2 regions of the Streptomyces sp. NPDC001020 genome follow, and region 2 is predicted to be linked to the other one. Evidence: riboswitches for the same ligand, from Rfam matches in the RefSeq annotation. Region 2 holds a riboswitch; the other holds the start of a gene.
The links. Region 2 has a riboswitch for glycine ahead of gcvP (aminomethyl-transferring glycine dehydrogenase). Riboswitches for the same ligand answer to the same signal wherever they lie in the genome.
Positions count from the first base shown of each region.

Region 1: another riboswitch for glycine. It lies ahead of gcvT (glycine cleavage system aminomethyltransferase GcvT); the one in region 2 lies ahead of gcvP (aminomethyl-transferring glycine dehydrogenase).

Region 1 covers NZ_JBSFLQ010000019.1:65,231-79,913, reverse strand. The annotation lists gene glyA (serine hydroxymethyltransferase) at 7-1,269, opposite strand; gene gcvH (glycine cleavage system protein GcvH) at 1,285-1,662, opposite strand; gene gcvT (glycine cleavage system aminomethyltransferase GcvT) at 1,784-2,902, opposite strand; glycine riboswitch at 3,086-3,187, opposite strand; gene ACWDEX_RS19705 (AAA family ATPase) at 3,370-4,041, shown strand; gene ACWDEX_RS19700 (enhanced serine sensitivity protein SseB) at 4,108-4,899, shown strand; gene ACWDEX_RS19695 (enhanced serine sensitivity protein SseB C-terminal domain-containing protein) at 5,197-6,036, shown strand; gene ACWDEX_RS19690 (ABC transporter permease) at 6,357-7,361, shown strand; gene ACWDEX_RS19685 (ABC transporter substrate-binding protein) at 7,484-9,256, shown strand; gene ACWDEX_RS19680 (ABC transporter permease) at 9,406-10,407, shown strand; gene ACWDEX_RS19675 (ABC transporter ATP-binding protein) at 10,404-11,498, shown strand; gene ACWDEX_RS19670 (dipeptide ABC transporter ATP-binding protein) at 11,519-12,916, shown strand; gene ACWDEX_RS19665 (trimeric intracellular cation channel family protein) at 13,067-13,753, shown strand; partial or broken gene ACWDEX_RS19660 (alpha/beta hydrolase) at 14,052-14,513, opposite strand.
Region 2 covers NZ_JBSFLQ010000040.1:61,919-76,601, reverse strand. The annotation lists gene ACWDEX_RS30210 (sugar phosphate nucleotidyltransferase) at 1-1,639, shown strand, start outside; gene ACWDEX_RS30205 (DUF881 domain-containing protein) at 1,807-2,643, shown strand; gene ACWDEX_RS30200 (small basic family protein) at 2,640-2,972, shown strand; gene ACWDEX_RS30195 (DUF881 domain-containing protein) at 2,978-3,829, shown strand; gene ACWDEX_RS30190 (FHA domain-containing protein) at 3,891-4,760, shown strand; gene ftsR (transcriptional regulator FtsR) at 4,779-5,537, shown strand; gene ACWDEX_RS30180 (bifunctional nuclease family protein) at 5,622-6,095, shown strand; gene ACWDEX_RS30175 (MerR family transcriptional regulator) at 6,529-7,203, shown strand; gene ACWDEX_RS30170 (DNA polymerase IV) at 7,304-8,692, shown strand; gene ACWDEX_RS30165 (PRC-barrel domain-containing protein) at 8,814-9,185, opposite strand; glycine riboswitch at 9,312-9,407, shown strand; gene gcvP (aminomethyl-transferring glycine dehydrogenase) at 9,586-12,471, shown strand; gene ACWDEX_RS30155 (DUF5999 family protein) at 12,583-12,789, opposite strand; gene ACWDEX_RS30150 (hypothetical protein) at 13,177-13,761, opposite strand; gene ACWDEX_RS30145 (glutamate--cysteine ligase) at 14,289-14,683, shown strand, end outside.

The sequences.
Region 1 (14,683 bases), on a different contig from region 2:
GATGAACTACTTCGTCAGACCGGGGTACAGCGGGTGCTTGTCGGCCAGGGCCTTCACTCGGGCCTTCAGCGCCTCGGCGTCGCAGGACGGCTTCAGCGCCTCGGCGATGACGTCCGCGACCTCGGCGAAGTCCTCGGCCGTGAAGCCGCGGGTCGCCAGGGCCGGCGTGCCGATCCGCAGGCCCGACGTGACCATCGGGGGGCGCGGGTCGTTCGGGACGGCGTTGCGGTTGACGGTGATGCCGACCTCGTGCAGGCGGTCCTCGGCCTGCTGGCCGTCCAGCTCGGAGTCGCGCAGGTCGACCAGGACGAGGTGCACGTCCGTGCCGCCGGACAGCACGTTGACGCCGGCCTCGCGGGCGTCCGGCGCGGTCAGCCGCTCGGCGAGGATCTTCGCGCCCTCGACCGTACGGCGCTGGCGCTCCTTGAACTCCTCCGAGGCGGCGACCTTGAAGGAGACCGCCTTGGCCGCGATCACGTGCTCCAGGGGGCCGCCCTGGAAGCCCGGGAAGACCGACGAGTTCAGCTTCTTCGCGAAGTCCTTCCTCGCCAGGATGATGCCACCGCGCGGGCCGCCCAGCGTCTTGTGGGTGGTGGAGGTGACCACGTCCGCGTGCTCGACCGGGTTCGGGTGGAGACCGGCCGCGACGAGACCCGCGAAGTGCGCCATGTCGACCCACAGGTACGCCTCGACCTCGTCCGCGATCCGGCGGAACTCGGCGAAGTCCAGCTGCCGCGGGTACGCCGACCAGCCTGCGATGATCACCTTCGGCCGGTGCTCCTTGGCCAGCCGCTCGACCTCGGCCATGTCGACCAGACCGGTGTCGTCCACGTGGTAGGCGACCACGTTGAACTGCTTGCCGGAGAAGTTCAGCCGCATTCCGTGCGTCAGATGGCCGCCGTGCGCCAGGTCCAGGCCGAGGATGGTGTCGCCGGGCTGGGCCAGGGCGAACAGCGCGGCCTGGTTGGCGGAGGCACCCGAGTGCGGCTGCACGTTGGCGTACTCGGCGCCGAACAGCGCCTTGACCCGGTCGATCGCGATCTGCTCGGTGACGTCGACGTGCTCACAGCCGCCGTAGTAGCGGCGGCCCGGGTAGCCCTCGGCGTACTTGTTGGTGAGGACCGAGCCCTGGGCCTCCATGACCGCGACCGGAGCGAAGTTCTCCGAGGCGATCATCTCGAGGGTGGACTGCTGACGGTGCAGCTCGGCGTCGACGGCGGCGGCGACGTCCGGGTCGAGCTCGTGCAGGGGCGTGTTCAGAGGCGACATGTGTCCTACGACTCCTCAGCCGGCGATGTGGGCGTCGTACTCGTCGGCGGAGAGCAGGTCGGCCGGCTCCTCCGCGACGCGTACCTTGAACAGCCAGCCGCCCTCGAACGGGGCGGAGTTCACCAGTGACGGGTCGTCCACGACGTCCTGGTTGGTCTCGGTGACCTCGCCGGTGACCGGGCAGTAGAGGTCGCTGACCGACTTGGTCGACTCCAGTTCGCCGCAGGTCTCGCCCGCGGTCACCGTGTCACCGACCTCCGGGAGCTGGACGAACACGACATCGCCGAGCGCGTTGGCCGCGTGCTCCGTGATACCGACCGTCGCGACGCCGTCCTCGACGGCCGACAGCCACTCGTGTTCCTTGCTGTAGCGCAGCTGCTGGGGGTTGCTCATGACCTGAATTCTCCTGTACGCGGGGGAGTGCTGGTGAATGGGGGATTACTGGAGACGCTGTGTGAGCGGGCGAGGACGTGGGCGGTGTGTGCGGTGTCACGTCCGGCCCGCTCCCGGTTGTCTACTTCTGGCGCTTGTAGAACGGCAGCGCCACGACCTCGTACGGCTCGTGCTTGCCCCGGATGTCCACCCCGACCCCGGGCGTGCCCGGTGCCGCGTGCGTGGCGTCGACGTACGCCATCGCGATCGGCCTGCCCAGCGTGGGGGAGGGGGCGCCGGAGGTGACCTCGCCGACCGGCTCGCCGCCGACGACGACCGCGTACCCGGCCCGCGGCACGCGGCGACCCTCGGCGACCAGGCCGACCAGGACGCGCGGCGGGTTCTCCGCGGCCCGGTCAGCGGCCTCACGCAGCGCCTCCCGACCCACGAAGTCGCCCTCCTTGGCGAACTTCACGACCCGGCCGAGCCCGGCGTCGAACGGCGTCAGGGACGTGCCCAGCTCGTTCCCGTACAGCGGCATGCCCGCCTCCAGGCGCAGGGTGTCCCGGCAGGACAGCCCGCAGGGGACGAGTCCCGCGGGCGTACCCGCGTCGGTCAGCGCCTGCCACAGCTTCTCGGCGTCGGACGGGGCCACGAACAGCTCGAAGCCGTCCTCGCCCGTGTACCCGGTGCGCGCGATGAGCGCGGGGACGCCCGCGACCGTGCCGGGCAGACCGGCGTAGTACTTGAGGCCGTCCAGGTCGGCGTCGGTCAGGGACTTCAGGATGCCGGGGGACTCGGGGCCCTGGATGGCGATCAGCGCGTAGGCGTCCCGGTCGTCGCGCACCTCGGCGTCGAAGCCGGCGGAACGCTCCACGAGCGCGTCGAGCACGAGCTGGGCGTTGGAGGCGTTGGCCACGACCATGTACTCCTGCTCCCGCAGTCGGTACACGATCAGGTCGTCGAGGATCCCGCCGTCCTCCTGGCAGATCATGGTGTAGCGGGCCCGGCCGACGCCCACGGAGGCGAGGTCGCCGACCAGTGCGTAGTTGAGGAGGCGGTCCGCCTCGGGACCGGTCACCGCGATCTCCCCCATGTGGGAGAGGTCGAAGAGGCCCGCCCTCGTACGGACGGCGACGTGCTCGTCACGCTCGGAGCCGTACCGCAGCGGCATGTCCCAGCCGGCGAAGTCGGTCATCGTCGCGCCCAGCGAACGATGCAGGGCATCGAGCGCGGTACGGCGCAGGGGGCTACTGCTCATCGGTGCTGCTCCCAAGGATGTGCGGTCCCCCGCGCGAGCGAAGCCGAGCGTGGGAGAGGGCGAGGTCGTTCCTCCCCATCTGTCATCGGAACCTGAGAGGTTCGCCATGACGTCGCGAGCGGAGTCGTCACGGCTTGCACCTTGGGTGGAGCCACCGTAGCGCGGCTCGCTTTTCAGATGTGCCTCGCCCGCGCGGTATCAGGGGCCTGAGAGATTCAAGGGAGGGACTTGCTCCTTCGGCGCCCGGACGCATGTGCGTACCCGGAACTCTCCCGCGCGGATTCAAGCGGCCGGTATGCAGTTGGCGCGCACATCATTGCACGCGTCGCCCGATCATGGCAGGTCGCATCTGTAACCGACCCGTGGCCGTATGTGCACGGAATCCCAGGACATCATGCATTACCTTCTCTTTACGTTCCGCGGGGAGGCGGCTCCTGATTCCAGGCTCCTGATCCCAAGGGAGGTCGATCACGGTGAAGACCACCTCGGCGTGTGCGACGGGGGGCGTCGCGATGCCCGAGCAGCCCGCAGTCCCCCTCTGCGACGCCTGCGGGCCGCCGTGCGCGGCCGTGGTCCGCGACCTGCGCGGACGTGCGGGCCACAGCCCGCACGCACTGACCTTCGCCGCCCGGGACCTCGTCGTGGTCACCGGTCTGCCCGGCAGCGGCAAGTCCACGCTCATACGACGCGCCGTACCAGGGGTCAGTGTCGACTCCCAGGACACCCGCGACCGCTGGGACTCGCGATGTGCCCGATTCCTGCCCTACGCGGTCTACCGCCCGGTCGTCCGCCTCGCCCACTACGCCGGGCTGCGCCGGGCCCTGCGCGCCGACACCGGAGTCGTCGTGCACGACTGCGGTACGCAGGCCTGGGTGCGCGCCTGGCTGGCCCGGGAGGCCCGCCGCCGCGGCGGCACGCTCCATCTGCTCTTACTCGACGTCACCCCGGACACGGCCCTGGCGAGCCAAGGGGAACGCGGCCGCGGCGTCTCGCGGTACGCGTTCCAGCGGCACCGCAGGGCCAACCGCCGCCTGCTGCGCGCCATGGAGCGGGGCGACCTGCCGGAGGGTTGTGGCTCGGCGATCCTGCTCGACCGGGACGCGGCGAACGTACTGCGCCGGATCGACTTCGCGGGGTGACCGGTCGTTCGCGCGCACCCGTTAGCCTTTTCCACCTCAGCAGCGTTCTCGGCAGGCGGTAGGCAGATGGACTTCCCGGCGGACCTTCCCGCGGACTTCCCGGCACAGGCGCACCCCCATCCGCACGGCGGATGGCCGGGTAACGAGTTGGAGGAGGTGCTCTCCGCCTCGCTCGGCGTTCCCTCGGCCGGTGGCCGGATCGTGGAGGTCCTCGGCCGTAGCTTCGTGTGGGTGCCGCTGCCGAGCGGCGGCGGACCCAGCAGCGGTCCCCTCGACCTGCCCACGCTGGAGATCGACGGGCAGGCGTACGTCCCCGTCTTCAGCTCGGAGGAGCAGTTCCGCCAGGTCGTCGGCAGTCACATGGCGTACGCGATCGCGCCCGCCGTCGAGTTCGCCCGCGGGCTGCCCCCGCAGGTCGGTATCGCGCTCAACCCGGACGGCGTGGTCGGTGTGCCGCTCCCGCCGGACGCGGTGGCCGAGTTGTGCCGGGCCGGGCAAAGCCCGCTGGACGGGCCCGTGAGCGGCGGCCGCGTCCGTCTCTTCGAGCCCGACTGGCAGGACGATCCGGTGGACTTCCTCGCCGCCGCGTCGGCCGAGTTCGCGACGACCGGTGTCGTGCTCACCGCACGCCGCTGCATGGCGGCTGTCGAGACCGCTGACCCCGTGATGTTCATCGGCGTCGAACTCTCCTCCGCGGAGGGCGACATACGCACCCTTGCGTTGGACGCGCTCGGCCGCGCGCTGGGCAAGGTGCCGGTCGGGACACCCGTGAACATGGTGTTCCTCGATGTGGCCCAGGACCCGGTGGGGGAGTGGCTGCGCGAACAGGTGCGGCCGTTCTACCAGCACGGTTACTGAACCATCGTCGCTCGCGCGGGCCGGAGGCCTCAGGGTCGACGCGTGTCAAGTCGCTGTCAGTATGGCGCCGTAACCTGGTTACATGGGCCGACGGGCGGCGTTCAGCTCCAGTCGGTAGCCAGTCGGTAGCCAGTCGGTATCCGGTCGGGATCCCGCCCGCGGCGACGCCGCGGTGGGGCGCAATGTCCGCCGGACGTGGAGAATGGCCCGGTCGGGGTGGTGCGGCCGGAGTCCGCGCGCAACGCACCGGAGGTATCCGCCGGGGTTGTCAGTTTTGCCATGAAGGGGTGGTAGCGGGTGAGTGCGTCGGGCACGGCCGCGGCCGATGGGGACTCCCGTGGTCGAACGCAGTCGAGACCTTGGGGAAAGGTCGAGCAGATGCTGAGCCAGGTGACGCCCGGGCGTTACGACGCCTACGAGGCGCTGCTCCGTACGCTCGCGACCCCGTCGTCCGGCCAGGTCTGGATGCTGCTCTGGCACGGCCAGGCCGGCTCACCCGACGCCCAGTACGGAAACATGGAGGTGGACGGGCACGCCTACGCGCCCTGCGTCACCTCCGCCCAGGAACTCTCCGCAAGCGGCTGGAACCGGTCGTACGAGGTGGTCGACGTCCTCGACGTGGCCCGCACCCTCTACCCGGACCACTACGGCCTGTGGCTGAACCCGCATGCGCCGGGCGGCGGCGTCGGCATCCCCTGGCTGGACCTGCGCCGTATCGCCACCGGTCTGGAGCGTCAGCCCGCCGGACCGCTGCGGCTCACCGAACCGGCCATCGAGATCCCGCAGTTCTACGCCCTCCTCACGCAGAACGCGCACCGTACGTCCGCCGTGCGCTCGCTGCGCCGCGCCTGGGTGCAGCCCGCGCTCGGCGCACCGTATCTGGCGATCGGCCTGGACGTGTACGACACCTCGCCGCCCGCCGTCGACTCGGTGCGCGCGATGATGCAGCAGTCCGTTGTCGCCGTCCCCGAGGGGCTGCCGGTGTCGACGGTCGCGATGTCAGACGCGTACGACCCGGTCGCGATGTGGCTGCGCGCCAAAGCCCGTCCCTTCTACGACCGGGAGGCCCACGTGGCCCCGGCGCCGGCACCGGCGGCGGGCGGTTACGGCTTTCCACCGGCGTACGACCGCTACTGATACTCCGTCAACTCCCGTCTGTGAGCGGGTGAGTACCTGGTGACCTTCTTCGCGCAGAGATGATGGGGAAGGTCCTCCCTCATCTGATGTGTCCCAGTTGGCATACGTCCGACCCCCGTTACCCACTGTTCGGATAACGGAACACACCAGCCCGCATCACGTTTACGCATCCATTCATCGTCAAGCCTGGCAGCGGATCGCCAGTGCATTGAAGACTCCCCATTCAAGGGGGCTCGCCCCTGTGTACGACGGACTGAACCACGCCGCTACAGCGGCAAGTGTGGGCCGGTCACCGCCGGTTGAGAGGGGTCCCTGCCACGATGACGGCACCATTGCACGACACGACTGCGGAAGCGGAACCAACCGCGCCGGTCGATGCCGCCGCGAGCGACGGAGGTCGCAAGGTCGAGGGTCGGTCGCTGAAGCAGATCGCCTGGAACCGTCTCAAGCGGGACAAGGTTGCCCTGAGCGGTGGCATCGTTGTCGTCTTCCTGATTCTGGTGGCGGTCTTCGCTCCGCTCATCGTGAGCCTGCTCGGCCACCCGCCGAACGAGTTCCACCAGAACGAACTGGACCCCTTGACCAACCTGCCCAAGGGTTCGCTCGGCGGTGTCAGCGGCGACTACCTGTTCGGCGTCGAGCCGAACAAGGGCCGCGACGTGTTCAGCCGCATCGTCTACGGTGCCCGGATCTCCCTGCTCGTGGCGTTCCTCGCGGCGCTCGTCGCGGTCGCGTTCGGCACCCTGTTCGGCATCATCGCCGGCTACTTCGGCGGCTGGGTCGACGCGCTGATCAGCCGTGTGATGGACCTGCTGCTCTCCTTCCCGCAGCTTCTCTTCATCATCTCCCTGGTCTCGGTGCTCCCCGACGACATGCTGGGCCTGACCGGCAGTGGGGTGCGCATCGCGGTCCTCGTCCTGGTCATCGGCTTCTTCGGCTGGCCCTACATCGGACGTATCGTCCGAGGACAGACGCTCTCCCTGCGAGAGCGTGAATACGTGGAAGCGGCACGGTCGTTGGGCGGCGGCTCGCGGCACATCCTCTTCCGTGAACTGCTGCCGAACCTGGTGGCCCCCATCACCGTCTACGCGACGCTGATGATCCCGACGAACATCCTCACGGAGGCGGCGCTCAGCTTCCTCGGCGCCGGTGTCCGGCCGCCGACGGCGTCCTGGGGAGGCATGCTCCGCGACGCGCTCGGGACCTACGAGCACGACCCGATGTTCATGGTCTTCCCGGGTGTGACGATCTTCGTCACCGTCCTCGCGTTCAACCTCTTCGGCGACGGTCTGCGTGACGCGCTCGACCCCAAGGGCACCCGGTAGAGCCGGACGCCACCACAGCCCAACCGATTGCACAAGAATCGCCCCTGTCGCCCCGTCAGGTGGCTCGACTCCATGGTCTTCCGGCAACTGTCCGGGGCCGCGATCTCGGAGGTCACGAGAAAATGCCCAATGGTTCCTCGAAGCGACGGCTCGCCGCCGGCGCCGCCCTCGTGGTCGCGGCGCTGGTGACGACCACGGCGTGCGGGGGTGGCGACGACAACGAGTCCAAGGGCTCGTCGAAGGGCGCGGGCTTCGACGCCGCGTACAACAAGGTCGCCAACCCTTCCACGAAGAAGGGAGGCACGCTGAGGATGGTCGGCAAGCAGGACCTGGACTCCGCCGACCCGCAGCGCGCCTACTACGGCATGGCGTGGGACTTCATGCGCTTCTACACGCGCCAGCTGGTCAGCTACGCGCCGAAGCCGGGCGCCGCGTCGACCGAGCTGGTCGGCGACCTCGCCACCGCCCCCGGCAAGATCAGCGACGGCGGCAAGACGTACACGTACACGCTGCGCGACGGCATCACCTGGGAGGACGGCTCGCCGATCACCTCCAAGGACGTCAAGTACGGCATCGAGCGCATCTGGGCGGATGACGTCATCACCGGCGGTCCGGTCTACCTGAAGCAGAACCTCGACCCGAAGGGCGAGTACAAGGGCCCGTACAAGGACAAGTCGAAGGACAAGCTCGGCCTCAAGGCGATCGAGACGCCCGACGACAAGACCATCGTCTTCCGCCTGCCCAAGCCCAACGGTGACTTCGAGCAGTTCCTCGCCATGCCGGGCGGCTCGCCGGTGAAGCAGGAGAAGGACACGGCTGCCAAGTACACCCAGCGTCCGTTCTCCTCGGGCCCGTACAAGTTCGAGACGTACAAGCCCGGCAAGAAGATCGTCCTGGTCCGCAACACCAACTGGAAGAAGGCTTCGGACCCGATCCGCGCCGCGCTTCCGGACAAGGTCGACGTGACGATCTCCGCCAACCTGGAGGAGAACGACAAGCGCCTGATGGCCGGCGACTACGACGTCGACCTCAACGGCACCGGCATGACCCAGTCGGGCCGCGTCACCGCCCTCCAGGACCACAAGGCCAACGTCGACAACATGCGGACCTCTTTCGTCCGTTACGTCGCCCTGGTCCACACCGCCAAGCCGCTCGACAACGTCCACTGCCGCAAGGCCGTGTTCTACGCGACGGACTTCGCCAGCCTCCAGCAGGTGCGCGGCGGCGAGGTCGCCGGTGGCTCGATCGCCAACTCCGCTCTGCCGGCCTCCATCAAGGGCCACAGCGACTACGACCCGTACGGTGTCCTCGCCCGTAAGGGCAAGGCGGACGTGGCCAAGGCCAAGGAAGAGCTGAAGGCCTGCGGCAAGCCGGACGGCTTCTCCACCAAGCTCACCGCCCGTAACAACAACCCGGGCGAGGTCGACACCGCCGAGGCGCTGCAGGAGCAGCTCGGCAAGGCCGGCATCAAGGTCGAGGTGAACCCGCTGGACGGCGCCGAGATCTCGTCGATCACCGGTTCGCCGAAGGTCGTCAAGGAGCGCGGCTACGGCATGACGATGAGCGGTTGGGGCCCGGACTTCCCGTCCGGCCAGGGCTTCGGCCAGCCGCTGTGGGACAGCCGGTTCATTGCCGAGACCGGTAACTACAACGAGTCCCAGATCAAGGACCCGAAGATCGACGGCCTGTTCGACAAGGCGATCGCCGAGACCGACGCCGACAAGGCCGGCAAGATCTACGAGGAGCTCGACCACCGGATCCTCGACCAGGCCGACTGGATGCCCTTCATCTACGAGAAGAACATCACCTGGCGTGGCTCGCGTCTGACCAACGCCTACATGGCCGACGCCTACAACGGCCGTTACGACTACGTCTCTCTCGGCGTCGTCAAGTAATAACGCCCCTGCCGGGCAACGGAGTTGCTCCGTTGCCCGGCCCCTCAGCTCAGCCGCCGAAACCCGCCAGTCCGAAGGGCAGGTGATGGCCCCGGGCGATGGTCACGGACCCCCACAAGGAGTTCGTGGCCACCGTCGGGCCGCGCACAGTGCTTGCTTATCTCATCCGGCGCCTGTTCGCCGTAGTCATCATGGTGCTCGTCGTACTGCTCGCGACGTTCACCATCTTCTTCATGCTGCCCAAATGGGCGGGTCAGGACGTCGCCGTCCTCTTCGCCGGCAAGGCAACCGGAGCCGAGCAGCTCGCTGGCATCCGGGTAAAGCTCGGTCTGGACGAGCCCGTGCTCGTCCAGTTCTGGGACTTCATCAAGGGCATCCCGATGGGGCGCGACTACGCCAACGGCAATGACGTGACCCACTGCTCCGCCCCTTGCTTCGGGTACTCCTTCCGTACGGAGGTACCCGTCTGGACCACCCTCAAGGACGCGCTGCCCATCACCGGTGCGCTCGCCGCCGGCGCCTGCGTCCTGTGGCTCGCCGCCGGTGTCGCCGCCGGTGTGGTCTCCGCTCTCAAGCGGGGCACCATCTGGGACCGCGCCGCGATGACCACCGCCCTCGGTGGTGTCTCGCTCCCGGTCTTCTTCACCGGCATGGTCGCGATGGGCATCTTCGTGCACAACCTCGGCCTGGTGCACATCGCCGACAGTCTCTCCACCGACGACTCGGCGGGCACCTGGTTCCAGACGCTGATCCTGCCGTGGATCGTGCTCGCCTTCCTCAACGCCGCGATGTACGCCCGTCTCACCCGCGCCACCATGCTGGAGATCCTGGGCGAGGACTACATCCGTACCGCGCGCGCCAAGGGCCTCGGTGAGCCCGCCGTCATCACCCGGCACGCCCTGCGCTCCGCGATGACGCCGATCCTCACCGTCTTCGGACTCGACCTCGGCGTGCTGCTCGGCGGCGCCGTGCTCACGGAGTCCACGTTCAACCTGCCGGGCCTCGGCCTCGCGGCGGTCCAGGCCATCACCAACAAGGACCTGCCCGTGATCCTCGGCGTCACGCTCTTCGCGGCCCTCGCGATCGCCGTCGCCAACCTCGTCGTGGACCTTCTGTACGCCGTCATCGACCCACGAGTGAGGCTGGGATGACCGAACTGCACAACGCCGGCGCGGCGGTCGGAGAACCCGTCGCGTCCGGTGCCCCCAACGCCTTCCTCGAGGTCCGCGACCTCAAGGTGCACTTCCCGACCGACGACGGCATGGTCAAGTCCGTCGACGGGCTCTCGTTCAAGCTGGAGAAGGGCCGCACGCTCGGTATCGTCGGCGAGTCCGGATCCGGCAAGTCCGTGACGTCGCTCGGCATCCTGGGCCTGCACACGGCCGGTCAGTACGGCCGGCGCCGCGCGCAGATCAGCGGCGAGATCTGGTTGGACGGCACCGAGCTGCTCTCCGCCGACCCGGACAAGGTGCGCAAGCTGCGCGGCCGCGAGATGGCGATGATCTTCCAGGACCCGCTGTCCGCGCTGCACCCGTACTACACGATCGGCAAGCAGATCGTGGAGGCCTACCGGGTCCACCACGACGTCGACAAGAAGACCGCCCGCAAGCGCGCCATCGAGATGCTCGACCGGGTCGGAATTCCCCAGCCGGACAAGCGGGTCGACGCCTACCCGCACGAGTTCTCCGGCGGTATGCGCCAGCGCGCGATGATCGCCATGGCTCTGGTGAACAACCCCGAGCTACTCATCGCCGACGAGCCGACCACGGCCCTCGACGTGACGGTCCAGGCGCAGATCCTCGATCTGCTCCGCGACCTGCAGAAGGAGTTCGGCTCGGCCATCATCATGATCACGCACGACCTCGGTGTCGTCGCGGAGATGGCCGACGAGTTGCTCGTCATGTACGGCGGCCGCTGCGTCGAGCGCGGCCCCGCCGCCGAGGTCTTCACCAAGCCTGAACACCCCTACACCTGGGGGCTGTTGGGCTCGATGCCGCGCATCGACCGGGAGCAGACCGAGCGGCTCACGCCGGTCAAGGGCTCCCCGCCCAGCCTCATCAATCTGCCGAGCGGCTGCGCCTTCAACCCGCGCTGCCCGTACGCGGACATCCCCAAGGACAACATCACCCGCCGCGAGCGCCCCGAACTGCGCGAGGTCGGCTCCGGGCACTTCTCTGCCTGCCACATGTCGGCCGAGGAGCGGGAGCGGATCTGGAACGAAGAGATTGCGCCGAAGCTGTGACGGACGCCAAAGGACCCGAGATGACGATCCCTCAGCAGGCGTCGGAATCGCCGGCGACCTCTCCTGAGCCCGCCAAGGGCGAAACTCTGCTCAAGGTCGATGGCCTGGTCAAGCACTTCCCGATCAGGAAGGGCCTGTTCAAACGGCAGGTCGCGGCGGTGCAGGCGGTGGACGGCCTGACCTTCGACGTACGAGCGGGGGAGACCCTGGGCGTCGTGGGAGAGTCAGGCTGCGGCAAGTCGACCATGGGCCGACTGATCACACGGCTGCTCGAGCCGACCTCCGGGAAGATCGAGTTCGAGGGCACGGACATCACGCACCTCGGTGTGGGCGGGATGCGCCCGCTGCGCCGCGATGTACAGATGATCTTCCAGGACCCCTACTCGTCGCTGAACCCGCGCCACAACATCGGCACGATCGTCGGCGCGCCGTTCCGGCTGCAGGGCGTCAAGCCCGAGGGCGGGGTCAAGAAGACGGTCCAGGAGCTCCTGGAGCGCGTCGGCCTCAACCCGGAGCACTACAACCGCTACCCGCACGAGTTCTCCGGCGGCCAGCGCCAGCGCATCGGCATCGCCCGCGCGCTCGCGCTCAAGCCGAAGCTGGTCGTGGCGGACGAGCCGGTCTCCGCGCTGGACGTGTCTATCCAGGCGCAGGTCGTCAACCTCCTCGACGACCTCCAGCAGGAACTGGGCCTGACGTACGTGATCATCGCGCACGACCTCTCGGTCGTCCGGCACGTCTCGGACCGGATCGCGGTGATGTACCTCGGCAAGATCATGGAGCTGGCCGACCGCGACTCGCTGTACCGGGCGCCGATGCACCCGTACACCAAGGCGCTGATGTCGGCGGTCCCGATCCCGGACCCGAAGCGGAAGAACGTCAAGAGCGAGCGCATCCTGCTCAGGGGCGACGTCCCCTCGCCGATCGCACCGCCGAGCGGCTGCCGCTTCCACACCCGGTGCTGGAAGGCGACGGAGATCTGCAAGACGACCGAGCCCGTGCTGGTGGAGCTCAGGCCGGGTCAGCGGGTCGCCTGTCACCACCCGGAGAACTTCGAGGACCAGGCACCGCAGGACACTGTCCTGCTGTCGGCCGCGAAGGAGGCGGCCGAGCTGGTGGCGGACGAGGTTCTGGCGCAGTCGGCGGAGACGTCGGCGGCGGTCGCGGCCGAGGTGGAAGCCGAGTCCGAGAAGAAGCCTGCCGCTGCCGAGGACAAGCCCGCCGCTTCAGAGGACAAGCCCGCCGCTTCGGAGGACAAGCCCGCCGCTTCGGAGGACAAGCCCGCCGCTTCGGCCGGGACGCCTGCCGCTTCCGAGGAGGGCGCGGCTTCGGAGGACGCGGCCACCGCCTCCGAGGAGACGACGGAGGCCACCGGATCCTCCGACGCGTCCGAGTCGTCCCGCTCCACCGAGTCCTGAACCAACTCCCAGGACTCACCGTTCGACAGTGAGGGAGGCCATCGCCACCGCGGCGGCCTCCCTCGCGGTGTCTGCTGGGCATTCCCGGCCATTCGCAGCCTTGGCCTTGCTTTGTAAGGCGCACGCCTTGCGATAGGTGAGAATGTGAGGGTGTTCCAGCAATTGTTCAGCCCTTCCGTCCAGCACACGCTCGATATCGTCGGAATCTTCGTCTTCGCGATCTCCGGCGCGCTGCTGGCCGTGCGCAAGAACTTCGACGTCTTCGGCATAGCCGTGCTCGCCGAGGTCACCGCGCTGGGCGGCGGGCTGTTCCGGGACCTGGTCATCGGCGCCCGGCCGTCCGCCTTCACGGACCTCGGCTACTTCCTGGCCCCGCTGCTGGCCACCGTCCTGGTCTTCTTCCTCCACCCGGAGGTGGAGCGCATCCAGGGGGCGGTCAACGCCTTCGACGCGGCCGGCCTCGGCCTGTTCTGCGTCTCCGGCACGACGAAGGCGCACGACTACGGACTCGGCCTCACCTCGTCCGCCGTCCTGGGCATGGCCACGGCCGTGGGCGGCGGTGTGCTGCGCGACATACTCGCCAACGAGGTGCCTTCGCTGCTGCGCTGGGACCGCGACCTGTATGCGGTGCCCGCGATCGTCGGCGCCGCGATGGTCGCGCTCTGTATCCGCTACGAGGCGCTGACCCCGCTCACCTCCGGGCTCGCGGTCGTCACTGCTTTCGTACTGCGCCTGCTCGCGATGCGCTTCCACTGGCGAGCGCCGCGCGCCTGGAACCGGCGTTCCAATGTGGCCGAGGAAGACTTCCCGTCGCCTGACCTGTCAGCTGCCGGCTGAGCCAGGTGAACACCGTGGGGATCTGCGGCCGCCACAGGGCCATGCTGTGGCCGCCGGCGCTGCGCGGGATCAGCACCGCGCGCACCACCGTCGGAGGCCTGGCGATCTGCTGCAGCGCCGCGGCCGCCTGGTAGCCGTCGTCGTACTCGCCGGAGAGATAGAGCGAGATCCGGGGCGGGGTGCGGTAGCCCTTCAGCAGGAAGTAGGGATTGTTCTGCCGACGCAGCCGGATGCTCCGCGCGGCGAGCGAGCTGCGTTCGCCTATCGGGTCGTTGTAGCCGGACAGGCTGATCGCGGCCCGGTAGCGGTCGGGGTGCGCGACCACGAGTTTCGCCGCGCAGTGCGCACCCGCGGAGTAGCCGGCGACGGCCCAGCCGCCCGGCGTGGACTCGGCGCGGAAGTTGTCCGTCACCATCTTGGGCACATCGATGCTGAGCCAGCTGTCGGCGTTCACGGCGCCCGAGATGTTCGCGCAGCCCGTGTCGACCCTGGCGATGAGATTGGTGCGCGGTGCCACCAGGATGAACGGTGCCACCTGCCCGCTCTTCATCAGCGGTAGCAGTTGGCTGTGCACCTTCAGGGATCCGAACCACGCCTTCGCCGAACCGGGATAGCCCGACAGCAACTCCACGACCGGGAACTTCTTGTTCCGGTAGGCGGGGTCGTCGTACTGCGGGGGCAGCCAGACGTAGACCTCGGCGTCGACGCCCGACACCCGGCCCTTGAGCTGGGTGACGCGCACCCCGCCGGCCGCGTGCATGCTCGGCCCGTCGGCCTGCGTGAAGGTCTGCCTGACCTTCGGCAGGGCCTTTATCTGGATCCCGCCGGTGCCGTCCTTGCCGAGGTCGGCCGCCTGCTGCACATGGTTTCCCGTGCCCAGCAGGTCGGCCCAGTTGTCGTACAGGCTGTTGGCGTCGTTGACCATGACGA
Region 2 (14,683 bases):
TGTCGTCGGCTCGAACGTCGTCGTGAAGAGCGGGGCCTTCCTGCACAAGGCCGTCGTCCACGACAACGTGTACATCGGCCAGCAGAGCAACCTGCGCGGCTGCGTGGTCGGAAAGAACACCGACATCATGCGTGCGGCCCGGATCGAGGACGGCGCCGTCATCGGCGACGAGTGCCTCATCGGTGAGGAGTCGATCGTCCAGGGCAACGTCCGGGTCTATCCGTTCAAGACCATCGAGGCCGGCGCCTTCGTCAACACCTCGGTCATCTGGGAGTCCCGCAGCCAGGCGCACCTCTTCGGCACACGTGGTGTGTCCGGAATCCTGAACGTCGAGATCACACCCGAACTGGCCGTACGGCTGGCCGGTGCGTACGCCACCACGCTCAAGAAGGGGTCCACGGTAACCACCGCCCGCGACCACTCCCGGGGTGCGCGAGCGCTGAAGCGTGCGGTCATCTCGGCGCTGCAGGCCAGCGCCATCGACGTCCGTGACCTGGAGAACGTACCGCTGCCCGTCGCCCGTCAACAGACCGCGCGGGGCAGCGCCGGCGGGATCATGATCCGGACATCGCCGGGTGTACCGGACTCCGTCGACATCATGTTCTTCGACGGGCAGGGTGGCGATCTGTCGCAAGCCGGTCAGCGGAAACTGGACCGGATGTTCGCGCGGCAGGAGTACCGGCGGGCCTTCCCCGGTGAGATAGGAGACCTGTACTTCCCGTCCAGCGTCTTCGACTCGTACACCGGGTCCCTGCTACGCAGCGTAGACACCTCGGGGATCACCGAGTCGGGGCTCAAGGTCGTCGTGGACGCGTCGAACGGCAGCGCCGGGCTCGTCCTGCCCAGCCTGCTCGGCAAGCTCGGTGTGGACTCCCTGACGATCAATCCCGGTCTCGACGAGTCAAGACCCACGGAGACCGCTGACGCGCGGAGGTCGGGGCTCGTACGGCTCGGTGAGATCGTCGCCTCGTCACGGGCCGCGTTCGGCGTGCGATTCGACCCCGTCGGAGAGCGGCTTTCGCTCGTCGACGAGAAGGGGCGGATCGTCGAGGACGACCGGGCACTGCTGGTGATGCTCGACCTGGTGGCCGCGGAGCGGCGCAGCGGGAAGGTCGCGCTGCCGGTGACGACGACCCGGATCGCCGAGCAGGTGGCGGCGTACCACGGAACCCAGGTCGAGTGGACGACCACCTCGCCCGACGACCTCACGCGCGTGGGCCGGGAGGAGTCGACCATCTTCGGCGGCGACGGGCGCAGCGGGTTCATCGTGCCGGAGTTCAGCAGCGTCTTCGATGGTACGGCCGCGTTCGTACGGCTCATCGGGCTGGTGGCGCGGACGCAGCTCACCCTGAGCCAGATCGACGCGCGGATCCCGCGCGCGCACGTCCTCCAGCGCGATCTCGCGACTCCCTGGGCCGTCAAGGGACTTGTGATGCGCCGCGTTGTCGAGGCAGCCGGGGACCGCTTCGTCGACACGACGGACGGCGTGCGGGTCGTGGAGACCGACGGGCGGTGGGTGCTGGTGCTGCCGGACCCCGCCGAGGCCGTCACCCATCTGTGGGCCGAGGGGCCCGACGACGCATCCGCCAAGGCCCTGCTCGACGAGTGGTCCGCGGTCGTGGACAGCGCCGGTCGGTAAAACACGCAGTACGCGCGTATGCCGGACGGGCCTCCCCAAGGGGGCCTGTCCGGCACGCTGGTAGGGCCATTCGGAGGTATCGCACGCGACGTGCGACGATGTGCGGCATGCCGCAGCCGCCCCCCGATCGGAGCACACCCGCGCGCGTCTCGCGCCCGGACGCGTCCATGTCGTTGCTCACCAACGTCATGGATCACAGCCTCGACGACGGATACGCCGAGGCTGCCGCCCGGAAACAGTCGGAGGGAACCGGTGACAAGCCCAGGACGGTGCGGGCCAAACTCGGTCTCGCAGCCGGACTTGTCCTCGCCGCCGTCGTGGTGACCGTGGGTGCCGCGCAGGCGCGCGTAGCAGCCCCGACGGTCGCCAAGGAGCGCCAGGAACTCATCGACCGAATCCAGCGCGAGACCACGACCGCCGACAAGCTCGAAGGCACCGTCGACAAATTGCGCGGCGACGTGAACGCACGGCAGCGGGAAGCCCTGAAGAAGGCCGGGGGCGGCGGCCGAGCCGACCTCGTCGGCATTCTGTCGGGCGCCGTCGCGGTGCACGGCCCAGGCGTGAAGCTCGTCGTGAACGACTCCAAGGAAGCCACCACCGGAGGCAACGGCAATCCGCGGGGGACCTCCGGCTTCTCCGACACCGGACGCGTAAAGGACCGCGACATGCAGCGCGTGGTCAACGGGCTGTGGGAATCGGGCGCCGAGGCGGTCGCGATCAACGGACAACGGTTGACGGCGCTGTCGGCCATCAGGGCCGCGGGCGACGCGATACTGGTCGACAACAGGCCGCTGGTACCGCCGTACACGGTGCTCGCGGTGGGGGACGGGGAACGACTCAGCACCAGGTTCCAGGACAGCGCCGACGGGCTGTATCTGCATGCGCTGCAGGAGAACTACGGGATCCGGACCGGCATCTCCGCCCAGGACGACGTCCGGCTGCCCGCCGCACCTAGTGTGATCGTCCGCACAGCACATCCGAGCACAGAGAAGGGCACATCGTGATCGCCGTACTGGGCCTCGTCGTGGGAGTCGTGGTCGGCCTGTTGGTCCGGCCCGAGATTCCGGCGGTCGTCGAGCCTTACCTTCCGATCGCCGTGGTGGCGGCGCTCGACGCCGTGTTCGGCGGTCTGCGGGCCATGCTCGACGGCATCTTCGACGACAAGGTCTTCGTGGTGTCGTTCCTGTCGAACGTGGTGGTGGCCGCGCTGATCGTGTTCCTGGGAGACAAGTTGGGCGTCGGGGCGCAGCTGTCCACTGGCGTCGTGGTCGTCCTCGGTATCCGGATCTTCTCCAACGCCGCGGCGATCCGCCGACACGTGTTCCGGGCGTGAGGCCGATGAGCAACGCGGACGAGACGCCCGAGCAGCAACAAAGGACCCCTGAACACCGGCTGCGCAGGGAACTCCCGCAGGAGGTGCCGGTTGCAGCCCCGGGGACGGAGACCGGCAAGGACTCCGGAGTGACGTTGACGGGCCGTCAGCGCCTGGTGAACGGGTTGTGGCCGCCGCGCGTCACACGTGCCCAACTCATCGTCGCACTACTGCTGTTCGGTCTCGGCTTCGGCCTGGCCGTCCAGGTCGCCTCCAACAGTGACGACAGCAGCGCTCTGCGCGGCGCACGCCAGGAAGATCTGGTGCGCATCCTCGATGAACTGGATGACCGCACACAGCGTCTTCAGGACGAGAAGCAGGGTCTCGAAGATCAGCGGGCCGAGTTGGAGAACAGCTCGGACCGGGCCGAGGAAGCCCGCAAGCAGACCGCCGAGAAGGAGAGACAACTCGGCATCCTTGCGGGCACGGTGGCCGCACAGGGACCCGGCATCACGATGACCATCGAGGACACGAAGGGAACGGTCCAGGCGAACATGCTGCTCGACGCGATCCAGGAACTGCGCGCGGCTGGCGCCGAGGCGATCCAGGTGAATGGCGTACGCGTGGTCGCCGGCACCTATCTGTCGGGCTCCGGAAAGACTGTGAGCATCGACGGGAACAAGATCACCCAGCCCTATCGTTTCAAGGTCATCGGCAAGCCGCAGGACCTCGAGCCGGCGCTCAACATCCCCGGAGGCGTGGTGCAGACTCTTGAAAAGGAGCAGGCCACGGTCGCCGTGGAACGTTCAACGAAGATCGTCGTTGACGCCTTGCGAGCGGCGAAGCAGCCTGACTACTCTCGGTCGTCCTCCCAATGAACCGGGGGCGCATGGAGGCCGTCCGACGGGGGCATGAGGTTGCGGGGGGTCGGCGCACCAAATGGGTGGTGCGTGGTGGAAACTGTCTGGTGGATACGGACGTTGTGAGGATGTCCGGGTCGGCCGGTGTATGCAATCAGGGTTCGTCCTGCCCCACGGGCGGGTCTGTTTCGGTCAAGGGGAATCGCCCGTGAAGTTGTTTGCGAAGTTGTTCGGCAAAAGCGCCCGAGGGGGCAACGACACGACTGCCCGCCATCGCGCACAGCCGGGAGACGTGGAGGGCCAGCGCCCGTTGTTCCGGGACCAGGTCACTGGTCCGGGTGGTGACATTCCGGGAGGTCAGGGCGCGCCGTCTGTTGACCCTGCCGCGTCCGGCCGCATAGGTTTCGGGAACATGTCGGCCCTGGTGTGTTCGAGGTGTGGTCACCAAAGCGCGGAAAGCAGCCGCTTCTGCTCCAACTGCGGCGCGCCGCTTCGAGCGGGTGCGGTGCCGGAGCGCGCGTCGGAGACGACCTCCACGATCTCCATCTCCGGCCTGGAGGCCTACGACGCGGAGGCCACCGGACAGACGCCGATGCCGACGCTCTCCCCAGAGGCGCAGGCGGCCGTCGACGCGCTGCCGCTCGGTTCGGCACTGCTGGTGGTGCGACGTGGCCCCAACTCGGGCAGCCGCTTCCTGCTGGACAGCGATCTGACCACGGCGGGGCGCCACCCCCAGAGCGACATCTTCTTGGACGATGTGACCGTGTCGCGTCGGCATGTGGAGTTCCGTCGCGGTCCGGACGGCATGTTCACGGTCGCCGACGTCGGCAGCCTCAACGGCACGTACGTCAACCGTGAGCGCATCGACCAGGTCGCCCTCAACAACGGCGACGAGGTGCAGATCGGCAAGTACAGGCTGGTCTTCTACGCGAGCCAGCGGGGTATCTGACCCGCCAGGGAAGGGTCCATGCGTCACACACCGAGCGGCGGTGCCAATAGCGGCACCGCCGCCGCGGACAACCGGCTGATGAGCATCGGCACGGTGCTGAACGTGCTGCGCGAGGAGTTCCCCGAAGTCACCATCTCCAAGATCCGCTTCCTGGAGTCCGAGGGGCTCATCGAGCCGCAACGCACCCCCTCGGGATACCGCAAGTTCACTGCCCATGACGTCGAGCGCCTTGCTCGGGTGCTGAGGATGCAACGGGACCACTACCTGCCGTTGAAGGTCATCCGGGAGCACCTTGACGCCCTGGAGCGGGGCGAGGAGGTGTGGCTGCCGTCCCTGGGCCGCCAGCAGCGCGACGCGCCGGACACGGAGGTGCACGGCGGTCTTCTGAGCGACCCCGAAGCACCCACGGTCGCGCGGATCGGCCGCGAGGCACTGCTCGCGGCCGTCGAGATCAGCGGGGAGCAGCTCAAGGAGTGGGAGTCGTACGGTCTCCTCGTGCCGCTGCCGGACGGGACGTACGACGCCGAGGCCGTCACGGTGGCCACCCTCGTGGCCGAACTGGGCCGTCACGGGATCGAGCCGCGCCATCTGCGGGTCATGAAGGCCGCTGCGGACCGCGAGGCGGGCCTCGTGGACCAGGTCGTGGCCCCGCTGAGGCTGCACCGCAATCCGCAGACCAGAGCGCACGCCGAGGCCCGGACGAAGGAACTGGCGGGGCTCGCGGTGAAACTGCACGCGGCACTGGTGCGCTCCGCGTTGGGTGTGCGACACCCCTGAACCACGGGGCTTGCCGTCGGCGGATCGTCCAGCCGTTCCGTGCCCGACTACCCAAACATCCCGAGCACGGCCTAGGGTTGCTGTGTGAATGAGCTCGATGTCGTAGGTGTCCGGGTCGAGATGCCCTCCAACCAACCGATCGTGCTCCTGCGTGAAGTGGGAGGCGACCGTTACCTCCCCATCTGGATCGGCCCCGGGGAGGCGACGGCGATCGCCTTCGCCCAGCAGGGCATGGCCCCCGCGCGACCGCTGACCCACGACCTGTTCAAGGACGTGCTGGAGGCCGTCGGTCAGGAGCTCACGGAAGTGCGCATCACGGACCTGCGTGAAGGCGTCTTCTACGCGGAGCTGGTCTTCGCCAGCGGTGTCGAGGTGAGTGCCCGCCCGTCCGACGCCATAGCGCTGGCGCTGCGCACGGGAACGCCGATCTACGGCAGTGACGGCGTGCTCGACGACGCAGGTATCGCGATCCCCGACGAGCAGGAGGACGAGGTCGAGAAGTTCCGCGAGTTCCTCGACCAGATCTCGCCGGAGGACTTCGGTACGAGCAGCCAGTGACGCGGTGGTCTGCGAAGTGCCTGGCTGACAGGCACGGTGCACCTGAGGGCTTGGTCGGCCGAGTGGTACGGGACTCCGGGCTGAGCGGCGGGTCTCACCGGTGCCGGCTGGGCCTGAGGCCGTTTCGGGGCGAACGCAGCCGAAGAGCCGACTCGGGAGGGCTCGGAGCGGCGAACGCGCGATCGAGCAGCGGTTTCCTTCGGGCCGGATGCTCTCGACGGGGCGGACGGCTGCGGGTGAGGCGTTATACGCCAGTGACCGGGGCGACGTCCCCTCGGCCCACCGCCAGAACATTCGGCTAGCCTTTCCCCGCGGAAGGGCACGGGAAACCACTCCTAGGGTGATTATCACTCGGCGTGCCGAGTGTGGCGATCGTTGACGCACCCCTGGTGACTGCCTACCGTCGAGAGGGCAGTCGAGGACGGAGGTCGGCGTGAGTAGCAGCGGCGGCGGTGCGGCTGGGGGTGCCCCCGGACGCAGACTGGGGGAGAGCGGCCCGTCTTCTTCCCCGAGCTCTCGGCTTCGCTCAAGTGGGGGGTACCCCCACCACGGAGACCTGGCCGACTCCGACCCTCAGCAGCCGACGGCGGTGCCGGGTGAAGGAGAGGCGGCTTCCGAGCACATCGGCTACCGCGGTCCCACCGCGTGCGCCGCCGCGGGCATCACCTACCGGCAGTTGGACTACTGGGCAAGGACGGGTCTCGTCGAGCCGAGCGTACGCCCCGCCTACGGGTCGGGGACGCAACGGCTATACAGCTTCCGGGACGTCGTCGTACTGAAGATCGTCAAGCGGTTCCTCGACACCGGTGTGTCCCTGCAGAACATCCGTGCCGCCGTCCAGCACCTCCGGCAGCGCGGATTCCGTGATCTGGAGCGGATGACGCTGATGAGCGACGGCGCGACGGTCTACGAGTGCACGTCCCCGGGCGAGGTGCATGCGCTGCTCCAGGGCGGTCAGGGCATCTTCGGTATCGCCGTGGGTGTCGTGTGGCAGGACGTGGAAAGAGCACTGTCCCATCTGCACGGAGAGCGCGTCGACACGGGCGAGACCATTGTCGGCCACAACGCCACGGACGAGTTGGCTCGACGGCGCAACCGAGCTGTCTAGGGCCTGGGACGGGTGCCGTGCGGCGGGGCTTCCGGTCCAGTCGCGGGCAAGCCGCCGCGCGCCCGCCGCATTGTCAGTGGTGTAGGGCAGCATCGGACATGTGAGAACCGCGCCCACGATCCTGCATCTCGACATGGATGCCTTCTACGCCTCGGCGGAGCAGGCATCCAAGCCGAGCCTGCGCGGTAAAGCCGTCATCGTGGGCGGGCTCGGGCCGCGCGGAGTGGTGGCCACCGCCTCGTACGAGGCGCGGGTCTTCGGGGTGCACTCCGCGATGCCCATGGCCCAGGCGCGCCGGCTCGCGCCGAACGCCGCGTATCTGGTGCCGCGCTTCGGGTTCTACCGGGAGATCAGCGAGCAGGTGATGGCGCTGCTGGGGACCCTGTCGCCGCTGGTGGAGCCGCTGAGCCTGGATGAGGCGTTCGTGGACCTGGAGGCCGGGGGAGCGGCCTGGGACGAGGAGTCGGCGCGGCTCGCGGGGGTGCGGCTGCGCGCGGATATCCGGGCGGTCACCGGGTTGACGGGCTCGGTGGGGCTCGCCGCTTCCAAGATGCTCGCGAAGATCGCCTCGGAGCAGGCCAAGCCGGACGGCCTGGTGCTGATACGCCCGGGAACCGAGCGTGCGCTGCTCGGTCCGATGCCGGTGCGCACGCTGCCGGGCGTCGGCCCCGCGACGGGGGACCATCTGCGGCGGGCCGGTATCACCACGGTCGACGACATCGCAGAGGCGGGCGAGGACGAGCTGGTACGGCTGTTGGGCAAGGCCCACGGGCAAGCGCTGTACGCCATGGCGCTGGCACGCGACGAGCGGCCGGTGGTGGCCGAGCGGGAAGCGAAGTCCGTATCGGTCGAGGACACGTACGACGTGGACATCCATGACCGGCTCCGGATCGGTCTGGAGGTGCAGCGGCTCGCGGACCGGTGTGTGCGGCGATTGCGGGAGGCCGGGCTGTCGGGTCGGACCATCGTGCTGAAGGTGCGCCGGTACGACTTCTCGACGCTGACCCGCTCCGACACCCTGCGGGGGCCCACGGACGACCCCACGGTGGTGCGGGAGGCCACCGCGCGGCTGCTGGAGTCAGTGGACACCACCGGCGGGGTGCGACTGCTCGGGGTGGGCGTCAGCGGGCTCGCCGACTACACGCAGGAGGATCTGTTCGCCCAAGCGCATCTGGCTACGGGCGAGGTCTCCACGGAGGAGCACCTGGAGCCCGAGAACGCGGAGGAACCCGCTGAGGAGGGGGCGCGGACCCCGTCCGAGCGGGTCTGGCGTGCGGGTCACGACGTCCGGCACTCGGAGTACGGGCACGGTTGGGTGCAGGGCAGCGGGCTGGGCAGGGTGACCGTACGGTTCGAGACCCCCGACTCGAAGCCGGGGCGTGTTCGCACGTTCCGCGCCGACGATCCGCGGTTGGAACCGGCGGATCCGCTGCCCCTGGTCACGCGGGTGCCCGAGTCCGCGGAGCCGCCGGCCGCCCCGAGGGACTAAGGGGCCTGACGGCGGCTTTCGACGGCCTTGCAACAGCGCTTGTCGACCGTCCCACGGGGCGTCACACGGGCCGGAGGCAGGACACGGGGCGAATGGCGCCGGAGGTGCGGGCGGGTGGGCCTCAACCCCCGTCGGACCCCGCCAGACGCCCGAAGTCGCGGTCCGGCGGCGGAGGAGGTGCGGCCACATCGAGGCCGTAGTGGTGGTAGAGCTGCAGCTCCTGTTCGGGGGAGAGGTGACGTCCGACGCCGAAGTCGGGGGCCTCCTTGATCAGGGCGCGGTCGAAGGGGATTCGCAGCGTGCCCTCCACCAGCTCGCTGGGCTCCAGGGGGACGAACGCGTCCCTGCTGAACAGTCCCGTGCGTATGGCCGCCCATTCCGGTATGCCGGTCGCGTCGTCGAGGTAGATCTCGTCGATCGTGCCGATCTTGACGCCATGGCGGTCGAACGCCTTGCGGCCGATCAGATTCCGCGGATCGATGTCGGTCTGCACGGTCCCTCCAACTGGTCGCAACTCATCCGTAGCCACTACAAAAGAGCACATTCAGGGAGGCGGCCACTCGAAGGCCCACTCGAGGGCTCCTGCATCGTCCTCGCTGGTAGTCTGGCAAGCGGCTGTTGACCCCGCGCGGGAGAGTTCTCCGGAATGATCCGGAGACGCCGAAGGAGCAAATCCTCCCCGGAATCTCTCAGGCACACGTACCGCACGGACGAGGTCACTCTGGAAAGCAGGGCGGGTGTCGACGGCTTCCGCTCTCACCGACGGTGAAAGCCGGAGCGCCTTGGTGCGGACCGGCGAAGCTCTCAGGTTGAGATGACAGAGGGGGAGGCCGTCGGGGTGCCAGTGCCGTGGTGCCCCTCGAAGGTCGCGTCAGACCCAGGAGGCCTCCGCAATGACCGCCCATCGCATTCCGCTCTCCGAGCTCGAACAGGGCATTCCCTTCGAGCAGCGTCACATCGGGCCTGACCAGGAGGCGCGGGCCAAGATGCTCGCGCAGGTCGGCTATGGCTCGCTCGACGAGCTCACGGCCACCGCGGTCCCGGATGTGATCAAGAATGCCGACGCCCTGGACCTGCCGGGCGCGCGCACCGAGGCCGAGGTACTGGCTGAGTTGCGCTCCCTGGCCGACCGCAACCAGGTCCTCGGCTCCATGATCGGTCTCGGCTACTACGGGACCTTCACGCCGCCGGTGATCCTCCGGAACGTGATGGAGAACCCAGCCTGGTACACGGCCTACACGCCCTACCAGCCGGAGATCTCGCAGGGCCGGCTCGAGGCTCTGCTCAACTTCCAGACCATGGTCGCCGACCTCACCGGTCTGCCGACCTCCGGTGCCTCCCTGCTCGACGAGGGCACGGCGGCGGCCGAGGCGATGGCACTGTCCCGGCGCATGGGCAGGAACAAGAAGGGCCTGTTCCTGGTCGACGCGGACGCGCTGCCGCAGACCATCGCGGTGATCCAGACCCGTGCGGAGCCGACCGGTGTCGAGGTCGTCGTCGCCGACCTGCGCGACGGCATTCCGGCCGAGGTCGCCGAGCGCGAGATCAACGGCGTGCTGGTCCAGTACCCGGGCGCCTCCGGAGCCGTGCGCGACATCAAGCCCGTCATCCACGAGGCCCACGAACGCGGCGCGCTGGTCACCGTTGCCGCCGACCTGCTCGCCCTGACGCTGCTGACCTCGCCGGGTGAGCTGGGCGCGGACATCGCCATCGGCACGACGCAGCGCTTCGGTGTGCCGATGGGCTTCGGCGGGCCGCACGCCGGATACATGGCGGTGCATGAGAAGTTCGCACGCAGCCTGCCCGGTCGGCTCGTAGGCGTCTCCGTGGACGCGGACGGGCACAAGGCCTACCGGCTCGCCCTGCAGACGCGGGAGCAGCACATCCGCCGTGAGAAGGCGACGAGCAACATCTGCACCGCCCAGGTGCTGCTCGCCGTGATGGCCGGGATGTACGCCGTCCACCACGGGCCCGAGGGACTGCGGACCATCGCGCGGCGTACCCACCGGTATGCCACCGTCCTCGCCGCGGGCCTCACGGCGGGCGGGGTCGAGGTCGTCCACGGCGTCTACTTCGACACGCTCACCGTGCGGGTGCCGGGCCGGGCCGAGGCGGTCGTCACCGCCGCCTGTGAACGGGGGGTCAACCTGCGCCTCGTCGACGCCGACCATGTGTCGATCGCCTGCGACGAGACGACCACGCGGGACCGACTGGTTGCCGTGTGGACCGCGTTCGGTGTCGACGGTGACATCGAAGCGCTGGACGCGAGCACCCAGGACGCGCTGCCCGAGGAACTGCTGCGCGGTGACGACTACCTCACGCACCCGGTCTTCCACGAGTACCGCTCCGAGACCGCGATGCTGCGCTACCTGCGCAGGCTCGCCGACCGTGACTACGCGCTCGACCGCGGCATGATCCCGCTGGGCTCCTGCACCATGAAGCTCAACGCGACCACGGAGATGGAACCGGTCACCTGGCCCGAGTTCGGGCAGCTGCACCCCTTCGTGCCCGCCGAGCAGGCGCAGGGCTACCTCACGCTCATCCGTGAGCTGGAGGAACGGCTCGCCGAGGTCACCGGCTATGACAAGGTATCCCTCCAGCCCAACGCCGGTTCGCAGGGCGAGCTGGCCGGTCTTCTCGCCGTACGCGGCTACCACCGGGCCAACGGCGACGACCAGCGCACTGTCTGCCTCATTCCGTCCTCCGCGCACGGCACAAACGCCGCCAGCGCCGTGATGGCCGGCATGAAGGTCGTCGTCGTGAAGACCTCGGAGGACGGCGAGATCGACGTCGAGGACCTGCGGGCCAAGATCGAGCAGTACCGCGAGCAGCTCGCGGTGCTGATGATCACCTACCCGTCGACGCACGGTGTGTTCGAGGAGCACGTCGCCGACATCTGCGCGGCCGTGCACGAGGCGGGCGGCCAGGTGTACGTCGACGGCGCCAATCTCAACGCGCTGGTCGGCCTCGCCAAGCCGGGCCATTTCGGTGGTGACGTCTCGCACCTCAATCTGCACAAGACGTTCTGCATCCCGCACGGCGGCGGCGGTCCGGGCGTCGGCCCGGTCGGCGTGCGCGCGCACCTGGCGCCGTACCTGCCGAACCACCCGCTGCAGCCCGCGGCCGGTCCGGAGACGGGCGTCGGCCCGATCTCTGCTGCTCCGTGGGGCTCCGCGGGCATCCTGCCGATCTCGTGGGCGTACGTCAGGCTGATGGGCGGGGAGGGCCTCAAGCGCGCCACACAGGTGGCCGTGCTGTCCGCCAACTACATCGCCAAGCGGCTGGAGCCGCACTACCCGGTGCTCTACACCGGTCCGGGCGGCCTGGTCGCGCACGAGTGCATCATCGATCTGCGCCCGCTCACCAAGGCGACCGGTGTGTCCGTCGACGACGTCGCCAAGCGGCTGATCGACTACGGGTTCCACGCGCCGACGATGTCCTTCCCGGTAGCCGGCACGCTGATGATCGAACCGACCGAGTCAGAGGACCTGACCGAACTCGACCGGTTCTGTGAGGCGATGATCGCCATCCGCGCGGAGATCGAGAAGGTCGGCTCCGGCGAGTGGCCCGCCGAGGACAACCCGCTGCGTAACGCCCCGCACACTGCTGCGGCGCTCGGCGGTGATTGGCAGCATGCCTACACGCGTGAAGAGGCCGTCTTCCCGGCCGGCGTCTCGGCCGCCGACAAGTACTGGCCGCCGGTGCGCCGGATCGATCAGGCCTTCGGTGACCGGAACCTGGTCTGCTCCTGCCCGCCGCTGGACGCGTACCAGGAGTAACGCCTGCGGACGTGCGTCGGGGCCGGTTCGGAGCGTATGTCTCCGGTCCGGCCCCTCGTATGTCCGGCCCCTCCGTGGTCGGGGCGCGACCGGCGCCCCTGTGCGCGCGGCTCAGGCGGCGGTCATCACCTGGTCGGTGCCGAGCGGGCGGTGCGGGGCGATGATCTGGCCGTCGGGCAGAAGCTCACCGGTGTCCTCGAAGAGCAGAACTCCGTTGCACAGCAGGCTCCATCCCTGCTCCGGGTGGTGCGCCATGAGGCGGGCGGACTCCCGGTCCGCGGATTCGGCTGTCGGGCACGGTGGCTGGTGCTGGCACATGGTGGATGGGATCTTTCGCTCTGTCGTGGTGTGTGAGATCGCTGTGGTGTCTGTCCTGCGGCTCGGCATGTCGGTCATGGCCGCCCCCCGTTGGCGATAAGTCGTTCTGCACCCAGTGTTGCTCTGCGGGCATCAATTCGCAGCTATTTCGCGGCACCGCTCCTCACAGGTTCATGACGCGTCACCCGTGCGGATGGTTCATCCCAGCTGCACTGTCCCTTCGGGTGGTTCGCGATGGTCACAAGGGGCTAGTCCGCACGGTCGACTCGCACGCCTGTCCTACGAGCACCGTGGAACACGGACGGGTGGTACATCGCCGAGATGGTCGCCGGCCGGACGTGCGCCGTGCCCCGCGGCCGTTGGCGGCGGGGCACGGTGGGACGGGGCCTACGCGGGCGAGCCGAGCAACGGGGTCGGGGTGATCCGGAGGGTGAGGACCGGAAGGAGCTCGGCGACGCGGTGTGGACGGTGTGCCGCGATACCCGGTGGTGCGGGCGCGAGTGGCACCAGGAGATCGGTCGCGACGGGATGGCCGGCCGCGCCGTCGGCGGCGCAGTCGCCATGCAGCCACAGGGTGAGCATGTACAGCTCGGGCACGGACAACAGTCGTGGTTGGTAGGGCTGTTGCAAGGTCTCGGCCTGACGCAGAGCACGCTCGGTTGCGGCGACGTAGGGACCCTCGAAGAAGTGCGAGAACGCCCAGCCGTCAGGGGTCAGCATGGTCTCGGCGGCGGCCACCGCGCGGTCGCCGCTGCGGATGAGGAAACGCCATCCGGCGAGCCGGGTGACCGACGGGCCCTCCGGGGTGATCCGGTCCAGCACGTGCACCGGCAGCGGGAGCTCGGGTGTGACGGGGCCCTGGGCGGTGCGCAGGGACGGGGTGGGGGCCTCGCGGACCGCGGTGGGAGAACCGAGTGCCGTGAGGACGGAGCGGAGAGTGGGCGCGGGAGCCTGAGGGACATGCAGCGGCATGGTGGGTCGCCTCTCATTCGACAGGCTTGGTGACGCGAGGGCGTGGCGGGGCGGGCGGACGACGCTGTCAGCTCTGGGGGTCAGAGGGGTGGGGACTGTGCCCGGGCGAACGGCGCCTGTGACGACAGGGCTCAGGACCGCGAGCGCCAACTCTCTGCCCCATGGCCGGAGTTTATACGACAAGTGTTCAGGTGGCGTTTCGTCTAGTTGTCCCGCGGATCGTATTCAAGGGGATATCCGGTCGATGGCAAGAGGTATTCGTCCGGCGTCACACCGGGTGCCGGGGCGATGACCTCGGAATACTTACCCGTAACGGTCGGCCGAATCTCATCGGCGTTTTTCACGACACTTCGAGCGCTGAAACTGCGTGCTGCCTCATGCCTCGCGAATGTGCCCGGTCGGATTGCTGTCAGCGTAACGGGCGGCGGTCCCGCGCGGGACGTTATCGATCGTCTCGTCTGGGCATCATCCCCGTGACCCAGGACAGCAGTGGCCGGATCTTCGGTCTGCCGAGAAGGGACGCTTCGATGGGGGAGAAGGTCGTGGCAGGAGGGTTCGACCTGTCCGATCGGCAGCGCTACCGCGACAAGCTCAGGCAGTGTCTGGCGGGGCTGGCGCGGCTGCTGGAGGAGAAGCGGTTCGATCGCCCGAAGGACCTCATGGGTCTGGAGATCGAATTGAACCTTCTGGGGCCCGACAGCATGCCGAGAATGATGAATGCACAAGTACTGGAGAAAATAGCAAGCCGAGATTTCCAAACAGAACTCGCCATGTTCAACCTGGAAGTGAACATAGCTCCACACAGGTTGGGTGGCCGGGTATTCGACCGGCTTTCCGAGGAGCTGCGCACCTCGCTCGCCTACGCCCATCGGAAGGCGAAGGAGGTCGACGCCGGAATCATGATGATCGGCATTCTGCCGAC